DNA from 2 places in the Kluyvera georgiana genome. Region 1 is predicted to be linked to the other one. Evidence: predicted binding sites of a transcription regulator. Region 1 holds the regulator's gene; the other holds the start of a gene.
The links. The regulator ArgR, encoded in region 1, controls arginine synthesis, uptake and breakdown. The targets are predictions, from matches to a motif close to ANTGAATAAAAATACANT.

Region 1 (9,450 bases):
CCGAACCGCTATTAACGCCACAGTTCGCGGTAGAGCGCTGCAGCGAGATCGTGATCGGTATTGTCTGCGCGATCGTCGCCGATCTGCTCTTCTCTCCGCGTTCGATCAAAAAAGAGATCGATAACGAATTAGATTCGATGCTCATCGATCAATACCGCCTGATGCAGCTGTGCATTAAACACGGTGACAGCGATGAAATGGATCGTGCCTGGCTTGCGCTGGTGCGCCGCGCTACCGCGCTGGAAGGCATGCGTAGCAACCTGAATATGGAGTCATCACGCTGGACGCGCGCTAACCGTCGCCTGAAAGCGCTGAATACCGTCTCGCTGACGATGATTACCCAGGCCGTTGAAACGTTTATCATGCAGAATTCGCGTCCGGAGCTGGTGACAGACGCCTACCGCGAGCTATTTGAGGAGCCGGTAGAGACGGTGCAGGATGTACATCGTCAGCTTAAGCGCATGCGTCGCGTGCTGGCGTGGACCGGCGAACACGACACGCCGGTCACCATCTACAGTTGGGTCGGTGCGGCCACGCGCTATTTGCTACTCAGACGCGGTGTGGTTGGCAACGCCAAAATCAGCGCCCGCGAAGAAGAAATTCTGCAAAGCGAAGTGGTGGTGAGGCCGGAATCCGCCGAACGTCATCATGCGATGGTCAACTTCTGGCGTACCACGGTCTCCTGCGCGTTGGGCATCTTATTCTGGCTATGGACCGGCTGGACTTCAGGTAGCGGGGCGATGGTGATGATCGCCGTGGTGACCTCTCTGGCGATGCGTCTTCCCAATCCGCGCATGGTCGCGATTGACTTCCTCTACGGGACGATCGCCGCTTTGCCGATCGGTGCGCTCTATTTCCTGGTGATCATGCCCGCCACCCAGCAAAGTATGTTCCTGCTGTGTCTGAGCCTGGCGGTGATGTGCTTCTTTATCGGCATTGAGGTGCAGAAACGGCGGCTGGGTTCGCTTGGCGCGCTGGCCAGTACCATCAACATTCTGGTGCTGGATAACCCGATGACTTTCCACTTCAGCCAGTTTCTCGACAGCGCGCTGGGGCAGATTGTCGGCTGCTTTATGGCGCTGATCGTTATTCTGCTGATTCGCGATAACTCGCGCTTGCGCACTGGGCGTGTGTTGCTGAACCAGTTTGTGTTTGCCGCCGTCTCGGCGATGACCACCAATATGGCGCGGCGCAAAGAGAACCATCTGCCGGCGTTGTATCAGCAGCTCTTTTTACTGTTGAACAAGTTTCCCGGTGATGTCGCTAAGTTCCGCCTGGCGCTGACGCTTATCATTGCGCACCAGCGCCTGCGCGACGCGCCGATTCCAGTCAATGACGATCTGTCGGCTTTCCACCGCCAGTTGCGCCGCACCGCCGATAAGGTGATTTCGGCCAGCAGCGACGATAAACGCCATTACTACTTCTCGCGGTTGCTGGACGAATTAAGCGTTTATCAGGATAAGCTTCGCGTCTGGGAAGCGCCTGAGCAGGTGACGCAGCCGGTTGAACGGCTGGTGGCGATGCTGCATAAGTATCAGAGCGCTTTAACCATCAATTAGTCAACTTCCCGGGCCGAATAGACCCGGGAAGTTTTACCACCACGCGGCCTCGTGTGCCCCCAGCGGCATCGCGGGCAGCGAGAAGCGCATCGGCGTGTGCGCCAACGACAGCGCGCTATTGAAGTAGCGCAGTTCGCCAAATGGCCCCTGTTCCACAGCCATACCGCCCGCGATGGCTTGAACATCCGGTGGCGGTACGTGACGCCATTCCGCCAGGCTTCCCAGCTCCTGTAGCCACGTTGCCGTTCGGCACAGCGACACATCCACCTGCCATGCGCCGCCTTCGTGACGCTGACGCTCCAGCGCCATCAACACACCAAGTGTTGCCAGGTAGCCGCTCAAATAGTCGTTGGGATAGGTTGGCCCCAACTGCGGCTGGCCCGCTTCGCCCTGTGCCACCGCCATTCCCGTTATCGTTTGAGCCAGTTGTTCAAACCCAGGGCGATCTTTCCATGGCCCCCGATGACCGTAGCAGTTCAGGTTCACGGTGATAATGTGCGGATTGTTGTGCGCCATTTCTTCATTGCTGAGACCATAGCGGGCGAGCGCGCCTGGGCGATAGCTCTGCACAAACACGTCACCCTCACGCACCAGCAGCGCCGCTCGCCTTGCCCCATCGGCGCTGGACAGCTCGAGGTAGGCGTTGCGTTTGCCGTGGTTGGTATCGACGTCAAACGGCAGAATACGTGGGCGATAGGGAGATGAGATATGCAGTACGTCAGCGCCCATCTGCGCCAGCCCGCGCGTGGCGGTCGGCCCGGCAATCACATGCGTGAAGTCCAGCACCCGCAGCGACTGAAGAACCCGCTCGTGACCGTACTGGCGAGGTTTGGGGGGGCTGTCTGTCAGACGCGTAAGGCGGATCAGCGGCTCCCGGCTGACCGCCTGCCCCTGTGGATGCGCCAGCCATTCATCATGACTACGGGCGATTGCCGCGCACAGCCCGGCGCGGGCGATCGTCTCTTCGAGCGCCTCGGCCTCCCACTTCGCTACCGCCTGTGCCACTCTGGCGCGATTATTCGGTACATCGAGGATATCGAGAATACCGTCACGCAGCCGCGGGTAGCCGCCATGGAGGAAAATCCAGCGGTTGTCCTGGGTGAGGTAGAAATCGGTAGTGGGATAGTCGGGATCGTTGTACTGCCAGTTATATCCGTTCTGTTGCTGAAAGGTCACCGCATGAGTCGATGCGGCAGCGCAGCGGACATCGACGTGAATGTCCTGCTGGGTACCTCTCAGCACGTCCAGCATAATCCCCTGCAGCGCCAGTATTGATGCGGCGGCGTCACCGATGGCAAACGGCGTGGGATAAATTGGCCCACAGCTGCTTAACGTCACTTTATTCGTAGCGAAATGCGCCAAACCGAGTTCCTGGCGCAGCTTATTGAAAACAGGATATTCACTCATCACAGCACGCTTCCCCGTCATTAATGCGACTTTCGTTATTCTGGCAACTATTGCCGTAAAAGCGATAGCTATACTTAACTGGAAACACTTTTCAGGAGGGTGTAATGACCACGCAAGCGCTACAGGACAATGACCTTTTTCAAACAGGCTATCTGGTAAATGGCGAATGGCGCCATCTCGATACCACCTTTGACGTGCTGAACCCGGCTACGGGTGAGGTGGTAGCAAAGGTGGTGAAGGCCGGGAGGCATGAGACCGAGCAGGCGATTGCCGCCGCGGCAAAAGCGTTCCCACAGTGGCGGGCAAAAACGGCGAAAGCGCGCTCGGAGCTGCTGTATCGCTGGTATCAGCTGATAATTGAAAATAAAAGCTGGCTGGCGCGTCTGATGACCATTGAACAAGGCAAACCGCTGAAAGAGGCGGAAGGCGAGGTGGATTACGCGGCAAGTTTTATCCAGTGGTTTGCGGAACAGGGTAAGCGGGCAAATGGGGAGATCATTCCCCCGGCTAAACCCGGCTCGCGCATTCTGGCGACGCGTGAACCGATTGGCGTGGTGGCAGCTATCACGCCGTGGAACTTCCCGATGGCGATGCTGACCCGTAAGCTTGGCCCGGCGCTGGCCGCGGGGTGTACCGGGGTAATTAAGCCTGCCAATAACACGCCGCTCTGCGCCTTCGCGCTGCTGGCGCTGGCGAAGAAGGCGGGGATCCCTGATGGCGTGTTGAATGCCGTTGCGGGCAATACGCAGGAGATCAGTGACGCCATTATGGCGAGTCACGATGTGCGTAAAATCTCCTTTACCGGCTCGACGTCAGTGGGGAAAACGCTGGTGCGTAACGCAACGGAAACGATGAAGAAAGTGTCGATGGAGCTGGGGGGCAATGCGCCCTATATCGTGTTTGAGGATGCGGATATCGACGCGGCGGTACAGGGGGCGGTAGCGAATAAATTCCGCAACGCCGGGCAGGTGTGCGTCAGCGTGAACCGTTTTTATATTCACGATAGTGTCTACGATCGTTTCACCAGCCAGCTTGCCGCTGCCGTGAAACCGCTGAAAGTCGGCAACGGTCTGGATGATGGCGTGGTCGTTGGCCCGCTGATTGAAGCGGCGGCAGTGAAAAAAGTGCGTGAGCACGTAGAAGACGCCGTCTCGAAGGGGGCGAAGGTGCTGGCTGGCGGGCAGCCTCACGAGCTGGGGGGCAACTTCTGGCAGCCGACGGTGCTGGGCGACTGTCAGGAACAGATGCTGCTGGCGCAGGAAGAGACGTTTGGCCCGTTGGCGGCGTGCTTCCGCTTCCACGATGAGGATGATGTTATTCACCGGGCGAATGATACGCCCTACGGCCTGGCCGCCTATTTCTACACGCAAAACCTGTCTCGCGTGTTCCGCGTTTCACAGGCGTTAGAGAGTGGGATGATCGGTATTAACGAATGTGCCGTATCGACTGAGCTGGGGCCGTTCGGCGGCGTTAAGGAGTCCGGGCTGGGGCGTGAAGGCTCGGTGCTGGGGCTGGAAGAGTACCTTGAGGTGAAAACGTTGCACATTGGGGGACTTTAGTTTTGCAGGATGGGAGAGGGCGTGAGATGAAAATCTATACTTTTGATTTTGATGAGATAGAGGATCAGGGCGATTTTTATCGGGAGTTCGCTCAACTCTTTGCCCTCGATCGTGAGTCGATTCGCGATTTAGATGCGCTTTGGGATGCGGTCACCGGCCCGCAAATGCCGTTACCGCTGGAGATCGAGTTCATCCATCTCAACGACAAGCAGCGCCGTCGCTATGGGGCGTTGATTCTGCTGTTTGATGAAGCAGAAGAAGAGCTGGAAGGGATGCTGCGTTTTAACGTTCAGCGGGCATAAAAAAGCCCTCGCATAAGGGCGAGGGCAAGTCGTCGGACAAGACGACGAGGGTTTATTTGTACAGCTCAGCCGTAGCGTGCCAATGGTCGCCGGTACGGGCTTCAATAATGCGGTAGCTGCTGGCGCCTTGTTTTTCGGCTTTAGCGGCTAATGCGCTGCGCATATCCATCGGGTCGCTACCGATCTGAGAAACAGAAACGGTGCCGACGGATTGCAGATTCTGTGCCTGCTCCGCGTTAACCTGTTGCACTGCGGCGCTTGCGCCGAAGGACAGAACGGATGCCAGACCAAGGGATGCGATGATCATTGCGCTTTTCATAATGTTTTACTCCTCACCATATTCTTCATTCTTCAGCGGTGAGAGGATGTTCTTTCTGATTCCTGGGACCGCTGGGTATTTAACTTTTCTACACTGCCGACGTGCTGCCTGATGCGAACTTATTTGTACAGTTCAGCCGTTGCGTGCCAATGAGCGCCGGTACGCGCTTCAATGATGCGATAGGATGATGCACCTTGTTCTTCCGCTTTTTTGTTCAGCATTTCGTGCATATCCATCGGAGATGAACCGACGGAACCGATGGAAACGGTGCCGATTGACTGACGGCTTTGTGCTTGATCGCTGCTGATAGAGTCAGCGGCAAACGCACCGAAAGAGATAACGGAAAGGATGCTCAGAGCGGCAACAGTTGTTTTGATTTTCATGATACTCACCTCGTCGAATTTTTTTGGAAGGTCTTTGTTTTGTGACCCTCATCACGAAATTAAGTATACACTAATCACCTAAAATATTAATACCCAGCTAATTGTTTCGCGTGTAATTAGGTGTCAAAAATCGTCATTTTTAGAACATATATGTATAAAAAAATACATATTTCGGTAAAGTTAAGTGTTAATTGTGATGATAATCAATTAGATATGATAATTTGATATTTTGTGCGGTTATGAATAGATATATTCACTGGATCTATGATTCTGACCAGAAAATCGCACTTAATGTTAACGAGACGGGAGTGAAACGTAGGGAAATTTGCCTTTAAAGCAGCTCCTCTGGTGGGCCAGAGGAGAAAGGAAGAGGGATTACAGCTCCTGTTCGAACAGAACCTGGATGGCCTCGTAGAGATCTTTAACGGTGAACCCGCGTGCCGGCGTGGTGAAAATCGTGTCGTCACCGGCAATACTGCCGAGGATGCCTTCCGCTTTACCCAGTGAGTCCAGCAGGCGGGCAATCAGCTGTGCAGCGCCGGGGCTGGTATGGATAACCACAACGGCATCGTTGTAATCAATATCCAGTACCAGATTTTTCAGCGGGCTGGTGGTGGTCGGCACGCCCAGCTCGGCTGGCAGGCAGTAAACCATTTCCATTTTGGCGTTGCGGGTACGCACGGCGCCAAACTTGGTCAGCATACGAGAAACTTTGGACTGGTTAATATTATCGAAACCTTCTTCCTGCAAGGCCTGAACAATTTCGCCCTGAGAGCTAAATTTTTCTTCCTTCAGTAATGCTTTAAAGGCTTTAACTAATTCTTCTTGTTTAGTTGAACTTCGCATAAGTCACCCGAGTATGGTGGTGAAATTGACATTATTATGCATATAGGTGAATTTTTATGCAAAATAATTTACTACAGAGGCTAAGCCAAATAGAGAAAGGGCGGATTTTAGCAAAAATTAGACCTAAGAAACATGCCTATATCACGGGATCCAAATAAGTTAAAAGTAAATGAAATGTTATTAAATTGCTGTTGTTTTACGCAACATGCTGAGTATATTGTAATCGATAGTTGATGAAAATTTGGTTTCGTAGAAAGGCCTTTTTCTGGGAGTAGTGCGGATGCTGTTGAATGGCCCGCATTCTGTAAGCAATTATATTGTAATTATTTACCTTGTGAATTAAGGTCGCCGCAATGGAGTAACAACTGGTATCTCCTGCGTTGGTTTATGCGGTCCACGACAGGTTGTTACCTGAAAGTCATTAACCATAATAAGGAGTTTAGGATGAAAGTCGCAGTCCTTGGTGCCGCCGGCGGTATTGGCCAGGCGCTTGCCCTACTACTAAAGACCCAACTGCCTTCAGGTTCAGAACTCTCTCTCTATGATATTGCCCCCGTCACGCCTGGTGTGGCTGTCGATCTCAGCCATATTCCGACTGATGTCAAAATCAAAGGTTTCTCCGGCGAAGACGCCACGCCCGCACTCGAAGGCGCTGATGTTGTCCTGATTTCTGCCGGTGTGGCCCGTAAGCCCGGTATGGATCGCTCCGATCTGTTTAACGTTAACGCCGGGATTGTCAAAAACCTGGTGCAGCAAATTGCCAAAACTGCCCCGAAAGCCTGTATTGGTATTATCACCAACCCGGTGAATACCACGGTGGCCATTGCCGCCGAAGTGCTGAAAAAGGCGGGCGTATACGACAAGAACAAACTGTTCGGCGTTACTACGCTGGATATCATCCGCTCCAACACCTTTGTGGCGGAGCTGAAAGGTAAAAGCGCTGGTGATGTGGAAGTGCCGGTTATCGGCGGCCACTCCGGGGTGACGATTCTGCCTTTATTATCGCAAATTTCCGGCGTGAGCTTCTCCGATCAGGAAGTGAACGACCTGACCAAACGCATCCAGAACGCGGGCACCGAAGTGGTGGAAGCGAAAGCGGGTGGCGGCTCGGCTACGCTCTCCATGGGCCAGGCGGCGGCGCGTTTCGGCCTGTCTCTGGTTCGCGCCCTGCAGGGCGAGAAAGGCGTGGTTGAGTGCGCCTATGTGGAAGGTGACGGACAATACGCCCGTTTCTTCTCGCAGCCGCTGCTGTTAGGTAAAAACGGGATTGAAGAACGTCAGTCGATTGGCAAACTGAGCGCTTACGAACAGCAGGCGCTGGAAGGCATGCTCGATACGCTGAGAAAAGATATTCAGCTGGGTGAAGATTTTATTAATAAATAAGGCGTGACGCCTTAGACGTGACAAAGGGGCCAATGGCCCCTTTGCTTTTCACGCCGTTTAGTTCGACGCCGGATATTCCTGAATCGTCACCTGCATCGTCAGTTTCTTATCATCACGCATCACGACCACCGGAATGACCGATCCCGGACGAATCTCGGCGACCTGGTCCATGGTTTCCAGCGCGGAAATCGCCGGTTTGCCGTTGACCGAAATAATCACGTCGTTGTTCTGAATACCCGCCTGTGCCGCCGGGCCGTCCGGAGCTATCTCATTGACGACAATACCCTGAATCTGCTCAATGCCGCTGCCCTGTGAGTGCAGTGGCGCTATTTCACGCCCGCTGATGCCGATAAAGCCACGAATCACGCGTCCGTCACGAATCAGCTTATCCATAATTTTGGTCGCCAGCTGGAACGGAATGGCAAAACTCAGCCCTTCAGGAGTTTCACCGTCGTTACTCTTATCGAAAGAGAGGGTGTTAATGCCCATCAGCTCACCCAGCGAGTTGACCAGCGCACCGCCGGAGTTACCGTGGTTGATGGAGGCATCGGTCTGCAGAAAGTTCTGTCGACCGCTCGGGTTGAGGCCGATACGACCGGTCGCGCTGATAATCCCCTGAGTAATGGTCTGCCCGAGGTTGTAGGGGTTGCCGATGGCCAGCACCACGTCACCGATGTGCGGTGTGCGCTTCGGGTTAATGGGGATGACCGGCAGGCCGCCGGTGGCGTTGATTTTAAGGACCGCCAGATCGGTCAGGCTATCGGAGCCGACCAGCAGGGCTTCAAACACGCGACCATCCTGGAGGGCGACGATAATCTGATCGGCGTCGTTGATCACATGTTTGTTGGTAATAATGTAGCCGCGCTCGTCCATGATCACCCCGGAGCCGAGCGTTTTGATTTCCAGCTGATTATTGGTGTTGCTGTTCAGACTGCGGTTATAAACGTTCACCACCGCAGGGGCAGCGCGACGCACCGCAGTGTTATAGCTGGCGGGCGCTTCATCTGTACTGCTAAAGCGCTCGGTGGATAGTGGATTCCACTGACGCAAAGAAGGGACGGTGACAATGAGTATGCCGCCAACCAGTAAACCAAGTGCAACTGAACGTAAGAGCTTTACAAGCATGATACAGGCATCGTTGATGAGGAAACTGGACGAAGCATACCACGAGAGAAACCGGACATACATTCCAGGCTATGCCCGGTTTCTCGTGGATTAGCGCAGAAGCAGGTAAATGCTTTCATTACCGCGCATCACATTGAGCGCAATGACCGCCGGTTTGGCTTCAAGCACCTTGCGAAGTTCGGCGATGGACTGTGTCGGCTGGCGGTTGATCCCCACGATCACATCATCTTTATGCAAACCAATCTGCGCCGCAGGGCTCCCTTTTTCCACGTCAGAAATGACCACCCCTTTGGTACCGCTTTTCGCCTGGCCATCGCTGAGCGATGCGCCTTCCAGCGCTGGGATAATCAGCTGCGCGCTAGCGGTTGATGAGGTGCTCTTGTCCAACGTCACCTCCACTTCCAGCGGTTTGCCGTCGCGCAGCAGGCCCAATTTGACCTTCGAACCCGGCTCCGTGGTGGCGATGCGGGACCGCAGCTCGGCGAAACTATTCAGCGGCTTGCCGTTCAGGCTGGTAATCACGTCGCCGGATTTAATCCCTGCTTTTGCTGAACCGGAACCCGGCAG
Region 2 (9,450 bases), 670 kb from region 1:
TCAGGTCGTCCAGGGTTTCGAACAGCGGCGCGACCGGGAGTGCGAAGGTGATGCCCGCTTCTTTCAGCAGCAGGTGAACCGCCAGCACGTCGGACGGCGTTTTGGCCATCGAGATGACGTAAGCGGCAACCGAGCCAATTGGCGCATCGACGATGGCTTTACAGGTATTCAGGACTTCACGGGTGTCGTTGCTTGGCTCCCAGCTACGTGGGAGAAGCGGACGTTTGGAATTCAGTTCGCGGATCAGGAAGGCCTGCTTGTCGGCTTCTGACCAACTTTCGTAGTCGCCGATGCCCAGGTAGCGGGTCAGTTCGCCCAGCGCTTCGGTGTGGCGGGTGCTCTCCTGACGCACGTCAATACGCACCAGCGGTACGCCAAAACATTTCACGCGGCGCAGCGTGTCGAGCAGCTCGCCGTTAGCGATAATGCCCATACCGCAGGCCTGCAGTGATTTATAGCAGGCGTACAGCGGTTCCCACAGCTGCTCGTTCTGGCTAATCAGACCGGCCGGTTTCGGCAGGCGCTGGCCTTTCAGGCGCGCTTCCAGCCAGGCCTGAGTGGCCATCAGCTGGCTGCGCAGGGTTTTCATCAGGTAGCGGTACGGCTCGGTCGCGCCCTCTTCGCCAACCCGCTCGCGAAGTTCGTCGGTGCATTCCACCATCGACAGCTCGGAAATCAGTACCTGAATATCTTTCAGGAACAGATCGGTCGCTTTCCAGCGGCTGAGCAGCAGCACGTGGCGGGTGATTTCCGCGGTGACGTTCGGGTTGCCGTCACGGTCGCCGCCCATCCAGGAGGTGAAGCGTACCGGCACGAAATCGACCGGCAGCTGGTAGCCCAGGTTCTCTTCCAGCTGTTCGTTCAGCTCACGCAGGTAGTTCGGTACGCCCTCCCACAGGCTGTTTTCCACAACAGCGAAGCCCCATTTGGCTTCATCCACCGGGCTTGGGCGATGCTTACGAATTTCATCGGTGTGCCATGACTGAGCAATCAGCTGGCGCAGACGGCGCATTACCTGGTTGCGTTCGTAGTCGGCAATGTCGTTATTATCGAGCTGTTTCAGACAGTTGTTGATTTCGCCCATTTTATGAATCAGCGTACGACGCGTGATTTCAGTCGGGTGTGCGGTGAGTACCAGCTCCAGCGACAGGGATTCAACGGCTTTTTTAATTGTGGTTTCGTCGAGATTGGGTTGGTCTTTGAGTTTACGCAGGGTACGGGCAATCACTTCCGGGTTGCTTGCCGCTTCGCCTTTTGGCGAAATGCTGTGGTACTGCTCGGCGGTATTGGCCAGGTTCAGGAACTGGCTAAACGCGCGGGCAACCGGCAGCAGTTCATCGTTGGACAGGTTCTGCAGCGTGGTGAGCAGCTCCTGACGATTGGCTTCGTTGCCCGCACGTGAAGATTTGGACAACTTACGGATCGTTTCTACACGGTCAAGAATGTTCTCACCAAGCGCATCCTTGATGGTATCGCCTAGCACTTTACCGAGCATACTGACATTACTACGCAACGCGGAATATTGTTCGTTCATTAACCCAGACACCCCATCTCATTTTATTTTGTTATATCCCAGCCTTTGGAACGAAAGGGCGGGATAAAGACACCTCTTTTATAAAGCCACGTAAAAACCCGTACGTCAATTGCTGCGAAATCGCTTCAGCAAACGAATAAATCGCGGCAATTGACGAAAGTTAATTCGCATCGTGCCAGATAAGAAATGCTTATGAAAATGTGAAGAAGATCGCGGGAAAACGGAGGTGGGGATATGCCGGATGGCGCTGCGCTTATCCGGCCTACAGGTGGAGGTATGCCCGGTAAGCGTAGCGCCACCGGGCAGAACACATTAATGCCAGCAGAAGTGATGCACGACCTGGGTAATTAATTCGCGCGTCGGCTTAATAAAGCGCGTTTCCAGGTATTCGTCCGGCTGGTGTGCCTGGTTAATCGAGCCTGGGCCCAGGACGATGGTCGGGCACAGAGTCTGGATAAACGGCGCTTCGGTGCAGTAGTTCACCACTTCGGTCTTGGTGCCGAGCAGTTTTTCCAGCACTTCAACCAGCTGATGATCTGGCGGGCATTCATAGCCCGGAATCGGTGCGTGCAGCTCGCTGACCGTCAGGCGGCCCGGCCATTGCGCGCTGACCGGCTCCAGTGCTTCATCCAGCAGACCGTTGAGGTCGCTCAGCGTCATGCCCGGCAGCGGGCGGATATCCATATGCAGCTCACAGCAGGCGCAGATACGGTTGGAAGCATCGCCGCCGTGCAGGCTACCGAGGTTGAGCGTTGGATACGGTACGGTAAACGCTTCGTAGTGGTAGCGCTCTTTCAGCGAGTCGCGCAGTTGCATCACGCGGCCAATGGCGTCGTGCATGATTTCAATGGCGTTCACGCCGCGCGCCGGGTCGCTGGAGTGGCCGGACTGGCCCATCACGCGGATAGCGTTCGACATATGACCTTTGTGCGCGCGCACCGGCTGCAATGAGGTGGGCTCACCGATGATAGCGCAGTCCGGGCGTAGCTCGGTCGATTCGGAAAAATAGCGCGCCCCCGCCATGCTGGTTTCTTCATCTGCCGTTGCCAGAATGTAGAGCGGCTTTTTCAGCTGCGTCACGTCAACATCACGCAACGCATCAAGAATAAAGGCGAAGAAGCCTTTCATATCGGCAGTGCCCAGACCGTAGAGCTTGTTATCGTGCTCGGTCAGGGTGAACGGATCGCGGGTCCAGCGGCCGTCGTCAAACGGTACGGTATCGGTATGACCGGCAAGCAGCAGGCCGCCTGCGCCGTGTCCGGTACTGGCCAGCAGGTTGAATTTATTGCGCGTGCCGGGAACCGGCTGCACCTCAACATTGAAGCCGAGAGAGGCGAACCAATCGGCCAGCAGAGTGATTAAAGACGCATTGCTCTGATCGAGTGCTTCTTCGGTTGCGCTGATGGACGGTGTGGCGATCAACGCACGGTAAATCTCGATAAATGGTGGTAAATTGTTTTTCATTGTTGACACACCTCGGGTCGTGATAGTATCAATATTCATGCAGTATTTGTGAATAAAAATACATTATCATTAGGCGTAAGAAAACCCACCAACGGTAGGGTGAAGTGACGACGCTTAATCAGGCAAACAGACATAAGAAGGTAAACGGCCCCGATGTTGAATACGCTGATTGTGGGCGCGAGCGGTTACGCTGGCGCTGAGCTTGTGACCTATGTGAATCGCCATCCTCATATGAACATAACCGCTTTGACGGTCTCAGCGCAAAGCAATGATGCGGGAAAGTTAATCTCCGATTTGCATCCACAGCTAAAAGGGATTGTTGATCTCCCTTTGCAGCCGATGTCCGACATCAGTGAATTCAGCGCCGGCGTTGATGTGGTGTTCCTTGCCACCGCTCATGAAGTCAGCCACGACCTTGCGCCGCAGTTCCTCGCGGCGGGCTGCGTGGTGTTCGACCTTTCCGGCGCGTTCCGCGTGAACGACGGCGCCTTCTATGAAAAATACTACGGGTTTACCCATCAGCACCCTGAGCTGCTGGCTCAGGCAGTGTATGGCCTGGCTGAATGGAGCGCCGAAGCGCTGAAAGAAGCGCAACTGATTGCCGTGCCTGGCTGTTATCCCACGGCGGCACAGCTTTCTTTAAAACCGCTGATTGATGGCGATCTGCTGGATCTCAATCAGTGGCCGGTGATCAATGCGACCAGCGGCGTGAGCGGCGCGGGACGTAAGGCGGCGATCTCTAACAGCTTCTGTGAAGTGAGCTTGCAGCCTTACGGCGTGTTTACCCACCGCCATCAGCCGGAAATCGCCAGTCATCTTGGCGCAGAGGTCATTTTCACTCCGCATCTGGGCAACTTCCCGCGCGGGATTCTGGAAACCATCACCTGCCGCCTGAAGCCGGGCGTGACGCATGCGCAGGTGGCGGAAGCCTTACAGCAGGCCTACGGCGATAAGCCGATGGTGCGTTTATACGACAAGGGCGTTCCGGCGTTGAAAAACGTGGTTGGCCTGCCGTTCTGCGATATCGGTTTTGCCGTTCAGGGAGAACACCTGATCGTGGTGGCGACCGAAGATAACCTATTGAAAGGCGCAGCCGCACAGGCCGTGCAGTGCGCCAATATCCGTTTCGGCTTCGCTGAGACGCAGTCTCTTATCTAAGGTGTGATGACGATGAATCCATTAATTATCAAACTGGGCGGCGTGTTGCTGGATAGCGAAGAAGCGCTGGAGCGTCTGTTTACCGCGCTGGTCAACTACCGCGAGTCGCATCAACGCCCGCTGGTGATTGTCCACGGTGGCGGCTGCGTGGTGGATGAGCTGATGAAGCAGCTCAATTTGCCGGTGAAAAAGAAAAATGGCCTGCGCGTGACGCCTGCCGATCAGATCGACATTATCACCGGCGCGCTGGCGGGCACAGCCAACAAAACGCTGCTGGCCTGGGCGAAGAAACATGATATCGCCTCTGTGGGTCTGTTCCTCGGCGATGGTGACAGCGTGCAGGTCACTAAACTGGATGAAGAATTGGGTCACGTCGGTCTGGCGCAGCCCGGTTCGCCTAAACTGATTAATCTGCTGCTGGAAGGCGGCTTCCTGCCTGTGGTGAGCTCAATCGGGGTCACCGCCGAAGGACAACTGATGAACGTTAACGCGGACCAGGCGGCAACCGCGCTGGCGGCAACGCTGGGGGCGGATCTGATTCTGCTCTCCGACGTAAGCGGTATTCTCGATGGCAAAGGTCAGCGCATTGCGGAAATGACCGCGGCGAAGGCAGAGCAGTTGATCGAGCAGGGGATTATTACCGACGGTATGATTGTGAAGGTGAACGCGGCGCTTGATGCGGCGCGTACGCTTGGTCGCCCGGTCGATATCGCCTCATGGCGCCACGCGGAGCAGCTGCCGGCGCTGTTTAACGGCACGCCGATTGGCACGCGTATTCTGGCTTAAGTATTTGTATGCCCGAAGGCCGCTGCGCCTTATCGGGCCTACGTGAACAGAACCTGTAGACCGGATAAGCGCAGCGCCATCCGGCAGTGAAATTAAAAGAATTTAAGGAAGCATGTTATGGCACTTTGGGGTGGGCGTTTTACTCAGGCAGCAGATCAGCGGTTCAAACAGTTCAACGACTCTTTACGCTTTGATTATCGCCTGGCGGAGCAGGATATCGTTGGCTCTGTAGCCTGGTCCAAAGCGCTGGTAACGGTTGGCGTACTGACGGCGGAAGAGCAATCTCAACTGGAAGCGGCGCTGAGCGTGCTGCTGGAAGAAGTTCGCGCTAATCCGCAGCAGATCCTGGAAAGCGACGCCGAAGACATCCATAGCTGGGTGGAAGGTAAGCTGATCGATAAGGTCGGCCAACTGGGTAAAAAGCTGCATACCGGGCGTAGCCGTAACGACCAGGTGGCTACCGACCTCAAGCTGTGGTGCAAAGACACCGTGGCGGAGCTGCTGGACGCGAATCGTCAGCTGCAAAACGCGCTGGTGGAAACCGCGCAGGTGAACCAGGACGCGGTGATGCCGGGCTACACCCACCTGCAACGCGCGCAGCCGGTCACTTTTGCTCACTGGTGCCTGGCCTACGTTGAGATGCTGGCGCGTGACGAAAGCCGTCTGCAGGATACCCTCAAGCGTCTGGACGTCAGCCCGCTGGGCTGCGGCGCGCTGGCGGGTACCGCTTATGAAATTGACCGTGAACAGCTGGCGGGCTGGCTGGGCTTCGCGTCCGCGACCCGCAACAGTCTGGACAGCGTGTCTGACCGTGACCACGTGCTGGAGCTGCTGTCTAACGCTTCCATCGGTATGGTGCACCTGTCGCGTTTCGCGGAAGACCTGATCTTCTTTAATACCGGTGAAGCGGGCTTCGTTGAGCTGTCCGACCGCGTGACGTCAGGCTCTTCCCTGATGCCGCAGAAGAAAAACCCGGATGCGCTGGAGCTGATCCGCGGTAAATGCGGCCGTGTGCAGGGCGCGTTGACCGGTATGATGATGACCCTCAAAGGTCTGCCGTTGGCTTACAACAAAGACATGCAGGAAGATAAAGAAGGCGTATTCGACGCGCTGGATACCTGGCTGGACTGTCTGCATATGGCGGCGCTGGTGCTGGACGGTATCCAGGTGAAACGCCCACGTTGCCAGGAGGCGGCACAGCAGGGTTATGCCAATGCTACCGAACTGGCGGATTATCTGGTTGCTAAAGGCGTGCCGTTCCGTGAAGCGCACCATATCGTGGGTGAAGCGGTGGTGGAAGCCATTGCCCAGGGCAAGCCGCTGGAAGATCTGCCGCTGGCCGATCTGCAGAAATTCAGCGCGGTGATTGGCGATGACGTTTACCCGATTCTGTCCCTGCAATCGTGCCTCGATAAGCGTGCGGCAAAAGGCGGCGTTTCGCCGAAGCAGGTGGCGCAGGCGATTAGCGACGCGAAGGCGCGCCTGAGCTAGCGCTTAATTGCCGGATGGCGGCGTAAACGCCTTATCCGGCCTACGTAGCCTGTAGGCCTGATAAGCGAAGCGCCATCAGGCAACATCGAGGCACATTGTTGGATACAGCCCGGCCGAGCGCAGCGACGCCGGGTTTTTTATGCGCAAAAAAAAGCGGGCCACGGGGCCCGCAAACGTTCATGTTGGCTTTAGTTAGTCGAGTTTTGAGAGAAACTCAGAAATCCACGCGGCGACTTCAAAGGGTTAAACAAGGAACCGCGCTGTTTCTGTGGTCTATTATTAAACAGAATCCTTGATAGGGATAATCATTCATTGCTATTCTATCTATCGCCATGAACTATCGTGGCGATGGAGGATGAATAATGAATATTCGCGATCTTGAATACCTGGTGGCATTAGCTGAACACCGGCATTTCCGCCGGGCGGCAGATTCCTGCCACGTCAGCCAGCCAACCCTGAGCGGGCAGATTCGTAAACTGGAAGATGAACTGGGCGTTATGCTGCTGGAACGCACCAGCCGTAAGGTGCTGTTTACCCAGGCCGGGCTGCTGCTGGTGGACCAGGCGCGTACCGTGCTACGCGAGGTCAAAGTGCTGAAGGAGATGGCTAGCCAGCAGGGGGAGACGATGTCCGGCCCGTTGCATATCGGCCTGATCCCGACCGTTGGCCCGTACCTGCTGCCCCACATTATCCCAATGCTGCACCAGACGTTCCCGAAGCTGGAAATGTACCTGCACGAAGCGCAGACCCATCAGCTGCTGGCGCAGCTGGATAGCGGTAAGCTGGACTGCGCCATTCTGGCATTGGTGAAAGAGAGCGAAGCCTTTATTGAGGTGCCGCTGTTTGATGAACCAATGATGCTGGCTATCTATGAAGATCACCCATGGGCCGAGCGCGATCGCGTGCCGATGTCGGATCTGGCCGGCGAGAAACTGCTGATGCTGGAAGACGGTCACTGCCTGCGCGATCAGGCGATGGGCTTCTGTTTTGAAGCCGGTGCGGATGAAGATACCCACTTCCGCGCAACCAGTCTGGAAACGCTGCGTAATATGGTAGCGGCGGGCAGCGGCATTACCTTACTGCCCGCGCTGGCCGTGCCGCAGGATCGTAAACGTGATGGTGTCGTTTACCTGCCATGCATTAAGCCGGAGCCGCGCCGCACCGTTGGGCTGGTCTATCGACCTGGATCGCCGCTGCGCAGCCGCTATGAGCAGCTGGCAGAGACCGTCCGCGAGAGCATGGACGGTCATTTCGATAAGACGTTAAAACAGGCGATTTAAGCCGTTTAGCGCCGCTACCCGATAGGCTTCTGCCATCGTCGGGTAGTTGAAGGTGGTGTTAACGAAGTACTCAATGGTGTTACCGCCGCCTTTCTGCTCCATGATCGCCTGGCCGATATGAATAATTTCGGCTGCGCGTTCGCCAAAGCAGTGAATGCCGAGGATCTCTTTCGTCTCCCGATGGAACAGGATCTTCAGGCTTCCCACGCTCATTCCGACGATCTGCGCTCGCGCCAGGTGTTTAAACTGGGCACGTCCGACTTCGTACGGCACCTTCATGGCGGTGAGCTGCTGTTCAGTTTTGCCCACGGAGCTGATTTCCGGAATGGTGTAGATGCCGGTCGGAATATCTTCAATCAGATGTGCGGTGGCTTCACCTTTCATCAGCGCCTGAGCAGCAATACGGCCCTGATCGTAAGCAGCAGAGGCCAGGCTCGGATAACCGATCACGTCGCCGACGGCATAAACGTGCGGCAGCGCGGTCTGGTACATGCTGTTCACTTTCAGCTGGCCGCGGCCATCGGCCTGCAGGCCAATATTTTCCAGCGACAGCGAGTCAGTGTTACCCGTACGGCCATTGGCGAACAGCAGGCAGTCTGCCTTCAGCTTCTTGCCGGACTTCAGGTGCATGATCACGCCATCGTCCACGCCTTCAATCTTCTCGTACTCTTCGTTGTGGCGAATGACCACGCCGCTGTTCCAGAAGTGATAAGAAAGCGAGTCTGACATCTCCTGGTCGAGGAAAGCCAGCAGTCGGTCGCGGGTGTTGATTAAGTCAACTTTCACGTCCATACCACGGAAGATAGACGCGTATTCGCAGCCAATAACCCCGGCGCCGTAGATAATGACGTGGCGAGGTTCGTGGTGCAGACTCAGAATCGAATCGCTGTCGTAAATACGTGGGTGGGTGAAATCAACGTCGGCTGGACGATATGGGCGTGAACCGCAGGCGATCACGAATTTGTCGGCGGTGAGCGTTTCAACGGAACCGTCCGGGCATTCCAGCGCGATGGTGTGTTCATCGACGAAACGGGCGTCTCCCTGCAGCATTTCACAGTGATTGCGCTCATAAAAACCCTGACGCATGCGAGTTTGCTGATTGATAACGCTATCGGCATGATTCAGGATGTCGGCAAAAGAAGAGCGGAGAAGTCGGCTGTGGTCGCTGTAGAGAGGGTTCTGGTTGAATTCGATAATACGGCTGACGGCATGGCGAAGAGCTTTGGACGGGATGGTACCCCAGTGGGTACAGCCGCCGCCGACATTATGATAACGCTCAATAACGGCGACACGGGCTCCTTGCTTCACCAGACCCATAGCAGCGCCTTCGCCGCCGGGGCCGGAACCAATTACTATTGCATCATAATCGTAGGAATGTGGCATGGTAGGGCTTACCTGTTCTTATACATAAAAGCAACAGAATCATAACATCATCGAAGGTATAACCCAATTATCGTTGGGCTTTTTTCATACGAAATAGCATAAATAGCATGTAAACAATCATTAACAAAGCGACGTAAGTCGATTCGTTTTAATCTCTGGTATAGTGCCAGCATGTCATGTGGAAGGATTCAGTTATCGTGATGGGTGTTAGAGCGCAACAAAAAGAAAAAACCCGGCGGTCGCTGGTCGAAGCGGCATTCAGTCAACTGAGTGCTGAACGTAGTTTTGCCAGCTTGAGCCTGCGCGAAGTCGCGCGTGAGGCGGGAATTGCGCCAACCTCCTTTTATCGCCATT

Region 2: a site for ArgR is predicted at 3,046-3,063, ahead of argC (N-acetyl-gamma-glutamyl-phosphate reductase). Genes of this name have one in related genera too.

The regions. Positions count from the first base shown of each region.
Region 1 is NZ_CP158865.1:515,832-525,281, forward strand. Features, by position in the region: gene aaeB (p-hydroxybenzoic acid efflux pump subunit AaeB) at 1-1,559, shown strand, start outside; gene ABTW00_RS02515 (CoA transferase) at 1,593-2,966, opposite strand; gene ABTW00_RS02520 (NAD-dependent succinate-semialdehyde dehydrogenase) at 3,071-4,525, shown strand; gene ABTW00_RS02525 (barstar family protein) at 4,552-4,827, shown strand; gene yhcN-B (DUF1471 family stress response protein YhcN-B) at 4,880-5,146, opposite strand; gene yhcN (peroxide/acid stress response protein YhcN) at 5,266-5,529, opposite strand; gene argR (transcriptional regulator ArgR) at 5,905-6,375, opposite strand; gene mdh (malate dehydrogenase) at 6,820-7,758, shown strand; gene degS (outer membrane-stress sensor serine endopeptidase DegS) at 7,816-8,883, opposite strand; gene degQ (serine endoprotease DegQ) at 8,974-9,450, opposite strand, start outside.
Region 2 is NZ_CP158865.1:4,815,420-4,824,869, reverse strand. Features, by position in the region: gene ppc (phosphoenolpyruvate carboxylase) at 1-1,534, opposite strand, end outside; gene argE (acetylornithine deacetylase) at 1,847-2,998, opposite strand; gene argC (N-acetyl-gamma-glutamyl-phosphate reductase) at 3,152-4,156, shown strand; gene argB (acetylglutamate kinase) at 4,169-4,942, shown strand; gene argH (argininosuccinate lyase) at 5,060-6,433, shown strand; gene oxyR (DNA-binding transcriptional regulator OxyR) at 6,796-7,713, shown strand; gene sthA (Si-specific NAD(P)(+) transhydrogenase) at 7,696-9,096, opposite strand; gene fabR (HTH-type transcriptional repressor FabR) at 9,294-9,450, shown strand, end outside.